DNA from 2 places in the Lentilactobacillus hilgardii genome. Region 1 is predicted to be linked to the other one. Evidence: riboswitches for the same ligand, from Rfam matches in the RefSeq annotation. Region 1 holds a riboswitch; the other holds the start of a gene.
The links. Region 1 has a riboswitch for thiamine pyrophosphate ahead of GQR93_RS08055 (class I SAM-dependent DNA methyltransferase). Riboswitches for the same ligand answer to the same signal wherever they lie in the genome.

Region 2: another riboswitch for thiamine pyrophosphate. It lies ahead of thiS (sulfur carrier protein ThiS); the one in region 1 lies ahead of GQR93_RS08055 (class I SAM-dependent DNA methyltransferase).

What each region holds. Positions count from the first base shown of each region.
Region 1 is NZ_CP047121.1:1,726,220-1,730,397, reverse strand. Features, by position in the region: gene GQR93_RS08070 (manganese-dependent inorganic pyrophosphatase) at 1-267, shown strand, start outside; gene msrB (peptide-methionine (R)-S-oxide reductase MsrB) at 427-858, shown strand; gene msrA (peptide-methionine (S)-S-oxide reductase MsrA) at 923-1,450, shown strand; gene GQR93_RS08055 (class I SAM-dependent DNA methyltransferase) at 1,524-2,297, opposite strand; TPP riboswitch at 2,292-2,386, opposite strand; gene GQR93_RS08050 (M20/M25/M40 family metallo-hydrolase) at 2,587-3,843, shown strand; gene GQR93_RS08045 (amidohydrolase) at 3,970-4,178, opposite strand, start outside.
Region 2 is NZ_CP047121.1:2,762,760-2,766,937, forward strand. Features, by position in the region: gene gndA (NADP-dependent phosphogluconate dehydrogenase) at 1-937, shown strand, start outside; gene thiE (thiamine phosphate synthase) at 1,062-1,694, opposite strand; TPP riboswitch at 2,037-2,173, shown strand; gene thiS (sulfur carrier protein ThiS) at 2,314-2,508, shown strand; gene thiF (sulfur carrier protein ThiS adenylyltransferase ThiF) at 2,525-3,169, shown strand; gene GQR93_RS13055 (thiazole synthase) at 3,184-3,969, shown strand; gene GQR93_RS13060 (hydantoinase/carbamoylase family amidase) at 3,981-4,178, shown strand, end outside.

The DNA.
Region 1 (4,178 bases):
GTTGACTTTGATGATATTGATAAGCGTCAGGATGATATTAAAAAGGCAATGTCAGCCGAAGCTTCCGATAAGGGATACGATTTATTCTTAGTACTTGTTACGAACGTTTTGAATAGTGATTCCAAATTGATTGCAGTTGGATCATCTTTAGATGCCGTTGAAAAAGCTTTCAACGAAAAGTTTGCTAGTGACAATACAATGCCGTTACCAGGTGTTGTTTCTCGAAAGAAACAGGTAGTACCACCATTAACTGATGCATTAAGTTAATGACTCGTACGTATATTTGATTAAGTTAAAATAGCATGTTAAATTCGGTCCACAGTTTATCACTGAGGCCGTTTTTTGTTTACATAAAAGCAATGACGACCTATAATATAGAAAGCATTAGTTGCACACAATCTATTTACCCTTGGCAGGAGGTCAATCATGGTTGAGAAAAAAGATTTAAAACATCGATTAACACCAGAACAGTATGCGGTTACCCAAGAGGCCGCTACGGAGGCACCCTTTAGTGGTCAATATGATCATTTTTATCAAGAGGGTATTTATGTTGACGTCGTAAGTGGTGAACCTTTGTTTTCATCTAAGGACAAATATGACGCTGGGTGTGGATGGCCATCATTTACCAAACCAATTGAGCAAACAAGTATTCATAAGAATTTGGATACTTCTCACGGGATGATTAGAGAGGAAGTTCAAAGTAATGATGCTCATTCTCATCTAGGGCATGTGTTTGGCGATGGGCCCAAAGAAGCAGGCGGCCAACGATATTGTATCAATTCCGCGGCCTTGAAGTTCATCCCCGCAGACGAGCTTGAAGAGGCAGGGTATGGGCAGTATAAACCAATGTTTAACTGATATGTACAGCTGTTAAAATAGATGTTTAGCTGATATTAATAATAAAGTCAAAGAGGTGTCATTAATGGAAGATACAGCAATTTTTGCCGGTGGGTGTTTCTGGTGTATGGTTAAACCGTTTGATACCATGCCCGGTATTAATAAAGTTATTTCCGGATATACGGGCGGTCATGTAGCAAATCCGAGCTACGAACAGGTTAGCAGCCATACAACGGGACATACCGAAGCCGTTAAAATCAATTTTGATCCAGATATTATTAGTTATAAGCAACTGGTTCAAATTTATTGGCAACAAACAGATCCAACAGATGCAATGGGACAGTTTCAGGATCGAGGAGATAACTATCGTCCAGTGATTTTTGTGAAAGATGAAGCGCAACGAAAAATTGCGGAGGCTTCCAAAAAAGCTTTAGAGGAAACCGGTATGTTTGACCAGCCGATTGTCACTCAAATTGAAGATGCCAAACCCTTTTATCCAGCAGAAGAGGAACATCAACAGTTTTATAAAAAAAATCCATTTCGCTTCCAAATGGAGGAAGCTGGCGGACGTGAAAAATTTGTGAAAGACCACTGGCAGTCAAAACAAAAATAATCAGCAGAACCTAAATAAGCTGACATCAGTTCCTTGATAAACAAGGGATTGGTGTCAGCTTATTTATTTTGTTTTAAGGCTTTTCGGCAATTATTGCGACATAACCACCTTTTGAAAAGCCATCTTCAGGTTCTTCAGCACTATCGTTTGTGTAGAGTGGGTTTGCTACCAAGGTTTGTTTGAACCTTAAATGTCGTAGCTGAAGCTCGTTTTCTAAAAGGTGCTTTTTTTCTAAGGTGGTATGCCAGTATGCAGAATCAACCAGTTCAATTGGGTATGGCCATTTTGGAAGAACATTTGCCAATTCTTCTGATTGATAATTACCCTGAATTTTGGCAAGCATATACATTAATCCATAAGCACTTTCTTTTGGCACGTCAATTAAAATAAAATGGCCGCCGGACTTGAGTGCTTTGATACAATTTTGATAAGCTGCCAATAAGTCCTTAATATAACTGGAGCTGCCATTAAAGTAAATGGTATCATACTGTCTTGCCGGCAGATTAATACTTTCTGCTTTTCCAATTCGAACGTTTAATCCCCGCTTTTTTGCAATCTGTGCCATATCGGTAGAGGGTTCAACACCATCAAAAAGTGGCAGGCCATATTGGCGGTGGAGGGTATCTTCAAATAGCCCGCTGCCACAACCGATTGACAAGACATGTTTTGTTGAACTTAAGTCCAAAGCAGATTTTAAAAGTTTTAATTCACTCAGAAATACCTGCTTATTAGCCAGAAACCACTGATCATATTCAGTGGCATAACCATCAAAAATTTCTATTGCATGTGTTTTAACCATGATAAAACCTCCAAGAATGATTGCTTGGAGAGAAATTAACAGACTCATATCGTTAAGCTTCCCTACGCGAGTATTGACTCACAGGTTCAAAGGGTTCCCAAAAATGGTCTCAGCAAATTGCTCCCCTAGCTGCATTTTCAGTATAAACCAGATTAGGCAAATTTGCATTAATATTTTGACATGAGTGTTTTGCGATGATTAAGGAAAATTTCAACTGAAATGGCTGAAAAGAAAGCGAATTCGTTAACAATGCCTTATAATAGTATAAAGGCTTAAAACATCGACAGTTACTTTTTAACGAGCTATAAAAGCTGACTTAACGGGAGTTGTTAATATTATGGATCGAAAAGATCGGATTAAATTACTGAGCGATTTAATTAAAATTAATACAGTTGGTGGTCGAGAAGAAGGAACGGCCAAATATCTTTCTCGATTTTTGGAAAGTTATGGGATTCACGGTAAGACAATTGAGGTTGAACCGGGGAGGTTTAATTTAGTTGCCGAAATTGGTGATAAAACGTCACCAGTAATTGTTTTTGAAGGGCATCAAGATGTTGTTGATATTGGCGAACGGTCAAAATGGCTGCACAATCCCTTAGGGGCTGAAATTGTTGGCGATCGCATGTACGGCCGAGGCACGAGTGATATGAAATCCGGACTTGCTGCAGAAATTATCACAATGATCGAGCTGAAGCAGTCCGGAAAACCGATAAATGGAACCGTTCGTTTGTTGGCAACAGTTGGTGAAGAGTCCAGTACAGTCAATCATATGCAAGGTGCACAGTACTTTGCCAAACATGGGTATTTGGATGATGTTTCAGCGGCAATCGTTGCTGAACCAAGTAGTGAGCCCTTGGATTGGCTAACACAGGATACACCGCTAAATCCATTTAAGTTTTCAAAAGCACAGATTAGGGAATTAGTTAAAGAAAACAATTCGACTGAACAATATCTTTTGAGTTTCGCGCACAAGGGTTCCATTACGTATGAAACACTGGCAAAGGGGAAAACAGCTCATAGTTCATCGCCGCAATTAGGGATAAATGCCATTGCACCTTTAATCAAGGCATACGATAATGAAATTAAATATTTCAGAACACTTCATGAAAAAAATGCCATTTTAGGAAAAACGATTCCTGTGGTCACCAAAATTAATGGTGGTGATCAGTTAAATTCCGTTCCGGCTTCGGCCTCTGTTTATGCGAAGATCAGAACCATTCCGGAAGAACCCAACGACGCCATTATTGATCATTTAAAACGGATTATTTCTAAGAATAATCAGGAGTCGGAAGCCGACTTGTCATTTAAACTTCTTGGGAACAAGTATCCCGTGGTAAGTGATCCGAATAATAAATTGATTCAGTTACTTAGAAAGCATGGTGAACAGCAACTCCAACAAAAATTACCATTGGGTGGGTATCCTGGTGGTACGGATGCAGCAGAATTCGTCAAAGTAAACCCAACGATCACGGTTGCGGTCTTCGGCCCGGGTAATATGACGGCACACCAAGTTGACGAGTTTGTTGAGCTGGAAAATTTTGAACGCTTTATTGAGATTTATAAGCAAACCGTTAATGACTATTTTGATGCCTAGAAAATAGTGATCGACTAAAGTAAAATTTGTATGCCAAACCTTATTAAACGATTAACCGACATAATGTTGATAAAAAGATTATTTATGGCGGCTTTTTCAATCTCCTGTCACAGTTAGTGGCGTGGATTATAACGAATCATTATTGTTGACCCTCTGGTGATTAGTTTTTAGGTCTTTTAAAAGTCGGACAGCATTTTTTTCAAAAAAGGTTGCCCCGACAATTAATAAATGATCACTTGCTGTAAAGTGTGAATTGTGAAGACTAACTTGTCCACCGTTTCCGATATTTGCATAAACACCGGGGATAATGTCCTGGTAGCAGGAAAAGTCGTCAC
Region 2 (4,178 bases), 1.0 Mb from region 1:
TGCCGATGGCGAACCATGTGTCACATATATTGGCCCTAATGGTGCCGGTCACTATGTTAAGATGGTCCACAACGGTATCGAATATGGTGATGAAGAGTTAATCGATGAAAGTTACAATATTTTAAGAAACCTTGCCGGTTATTCAGTTGATGATTTAGCTGGCATCTTTAAAGAATGGAATAAAGGTGAACTTGACAGTTATCTAATTGAAATCACCACTGATATTTTGACTCATAAAGATGATATTGGTGATGACAAGACCAAACCAATCGTTGATATGATTCTCGACCGTGGTGCCAATAAAGGTACCGGTAAGTGGAGTTCACAAGATGCTCTTGAAGTTGGCGTTGATCAATCAGTTATTACTGAAGCCGTTTATGCCCGCTTCATCTCAATGATCAAGAAAGAACGTGTTGCAGCTTCTAAAGTACTTCCTAAGCCTAAGGGTGACGTTGATTTCGACAAAAAAGAAATTGTTGAAAAAGTCCGTGAAGCACTCTACTTTGGTAAAGTAATGAGTTACGCTCAGGGCTTTGCTCAATTGAAGGCCGCTTCAGACAGCTACAAGTGGAACATTAAACTTGGCGAAATGGCTAAGATTTGGAGAGCCGGATGCATTATTCGTGCCCGCTTCTTACAAAACATTACCGATGCTTATGATAAGAACCCTGATCTTCAAAACTTACTTCTTGACCCATACTTTATTGATATCGCTAAGAAGTATCAAGAATCAGCTCGTGACGTGGTTGCTTTGGCTACTAAGGCCGGTGTACCGGTTCCATCACTTGCTGCAGCTGTTTCATACTACGATTCATATCGTTCAGAAGTTGTTCCTGCAAACCTCTTACAAGCACAACGTGACTACTTCGGTGCTCACACTTATGAACGTGTTGATCGCCCAGGCAGTTTCCATTACACTTGGTACAAAGAACAATAAACCGTGCAAAATGATCTTTATTTGATCACTAGCTTAAAAAGGATGTCGGATAAATTATCCGGCATCCTTTTTTGATACTTAATTTAGACATCTGAAGTCTATCTGTTCCACTTTCTTCTAAAACCTATCCAATGGCATCCTCAACAGCATCCAATAATTCTCTAGTTGCCGCCTTTGCATTTTTGGCCTGCATAATGGCTGAAACAACTGCAACCCCGTCCACATGTGCCGGTTCAATTGCTTGAATATTGTGAGCCTTTAACCCACCAATTGCATAAACCGGAATATTAACAGCTTCCTTAATTTTTCCCAATGTCTCGATACTGGTATGAACCGTCTTTACATGGGTTTGGGTTGGAAAGATAGCCCCTACACCTAAATAATCTGCCCCTTGTTCTTCAGCAAGCTTAGCCTGTTTAAGTGTTTTTGTCGTTGCGCCAATGATTTTTTTGTTCCCCAAAATCCGCCGGGCAATTTCAACCGGTAAATCGCTTTGCCCTAAATGAACCCCTGCTGCATCAACAGCTTGCGCAATATCCAAACGATCGTCAATCATTAATGGTACTCGATGCCGATCTGCAATATCTTTTACCTTGACAGCCCACTCATAAATATCACGGCTTGATCGATTTTTTTCGCGTAATTGCAATAAACTGACGCCGGATTCGCAGGCAAGATCAATTTGTTGTAAAAAATCTTCATCATTTAAATTTGTATGGTCGGTTACCAAGTACAATGGCCGGTTTGTCACTTTCATGGATGATTCCTCCAAATTTACTTTTGTGTATGCTTTATTTATATGTTCGAAAAAAGTCTACCTAACTTAATCATCATTTGCAACTTAATGATTGTTGTTATCCATGGTTTCGTAAACATTTTTAAAGTGACTCAAAACATTTTCCGCTTTGCTCCACACACTTGACTAGGACTGCTCCTCAAAGCAGCACCACTTCATATAAGAGATCGATTTGAAAAATCCAAACCCGGGATTTCCCAAATCGCCGTCTTATACTCCGGGTGCTATCCGCTTTGCTCCGCACACTTGACTTTTATCCATGAAACCGCTATAAATAATACATGAGCTAATAAGCTTAATTAAATATTTCGTCTGGGGTGCCTGAACGTGTCTAAGTAAATGATTAAGATCATTTATTACCACGTTCGTAAAGGCTGAGATAATACCCATCGAACCTGATGCAGTTTGTACTGTCGAAGGAAGAGCGAACCGGAAAATTGATTTTAAATTTGGATTCCGAGATCTTCTTTTAACAGAAAAGAAGATCTTTTTTCTTTTTCTGTTAAAACCTGTTTGGATTCCAAGTCCGCCAATCTTGGTCCCCTTCCTTCGAGCAATCACGAAGAAGGGGGCTTTTATTATGGTGACAGTTAATGGTCAAGAAGAAGACGTTGCCGGTCAAACCGTCATTGACTTTCTCAAAAAGCGAAACGCACCAATTGAAAATATCGTCGTTGAGCGAAACGGCGACATTGTTCACCGAGCGCAATTCGATAAGATCAAGCTTGAGTCCGGCGACAAAGTCGAACTAATCTCATTCGTTGGTGGCGGCTAGAGGAGGAAACGCAAAAATGGAAGCAGAAGTTCAGGGACAGCGTTACAAAGATGTTTATGATGGCATGAAAGAACGAAATGTTAAAGACTCAACCGATAAATTAGCTGCTGCTCATGTCACAATTGCCGGTTCAGGTGGACTTGGTTCAAATATCGCCATCGCATTAACCAGAATTGGTGTCGGTCATTTAAAATTAATTGATTTTGACTTCGTTGAATTGAGCAATTTAAATCGTCAACAATTCAAATTAAGCCAGGTTGATATGCCGAAAGTTGTTGCAATGAAGCAAAATTTACAGGAATTCAATCCATTTATTGATATTCAAACGGCTCAGGTTAAGGTTACCCACGATAATGTCAAAGACTTATTTGAAAGTGCCGATATTATCTGTGAAGCATTCGACAATCCGGCTGCAAAAGCCATGTTGTTGGATGCTGCATCCGAGTTTTATCCCGACAAGCCATTAGTTATGGGAACCGGGATGGCCGGGATTCACAGTTCAAATACCATTACCACCAAGCATCCCCGCCCTAATCTTTACATTGCCGGTGATGGCACAACCAAAGGTGCCGAAGGTCTAATGGCACCTCGGGTCATGATATGCGCAGGACATGAAGCTAATATGATTACACGTTTAATTTTAGGACAAACAGAAATTTAGGGAGGACTATTATTATGTCAGCATCCATTCAAGACAAAGATGAATTAGTTATCGGCGGTCATAAATTTACGTCCCGTTTTATTCTTGGTTCGGGAAAATATTCTTATGACTTGATTGATTCGGCCATTAACAATGCAAAAGCTCAAATCATTACGATGGCACTTCGCCGGAACACAACAGGATCAGAAAATATTTTGAATTTTATTCCCGAAAATATCACTATTTTACCTAATACTTCCGGTTCGACAACCGCTGAAGAAGCTATTCGAACGGCACGAATTGCCCGCGAATTAAGTGGCAGCAACTTTATCAAAGTTGAAGTCGTACCTGATAAAAAATACTTGATGCCGGATAATTACGAAACCCTGAAGGCAACCGAAGTTCTGGCAAAGGAGGGCTTCATTGTGATGCCTTATATATTGCCGGACTTAAACGCAGCTCGACAATTAGTTGATGCCGGAGCAGCCACCATCATGCCGTTAGCTGCTCCGATTGGAACGAATAAAGGCCTTTCAACAAAGGACCTTATTCAAATCCTGGTAGATGAAATTGATGTTCCGGTTATTGTAGATGCCGGAATTGGTCGACCGAGCCAAGCCGCAGAAGCAATGGAAATGGGTGTTTCAGCAGTCATGGCCAACACGTCGATGGCAACCGCCGGTAATATCCCACTTATGGCGGAGGCCTTCAAATTGGCAATCGAAGCCGGCCGAAAAGCCTATCTCGCAAAGCCCGGCCGGGTTATCGAACACGGCGCAGTTGCTTCATCACCATTAGCCGGTGTCAGCACTGCTAAATAGAAGGTGAAAAAATGCCAATCAAAACTGACCAATTAAACAACCGTTTGACGACTATTAATCAATTCTCTAAAAATGAAGTTGGTCAAAACCGTTTGGTATACTCGCCTAATTGGGTTAAGGGACAAAAGCAGCTTATTTCTTGGGGCAATCAGGCTGAAATGACTATAACCGTTGATACCTACGGCACTGTCTATTTGGATGTCATTGGT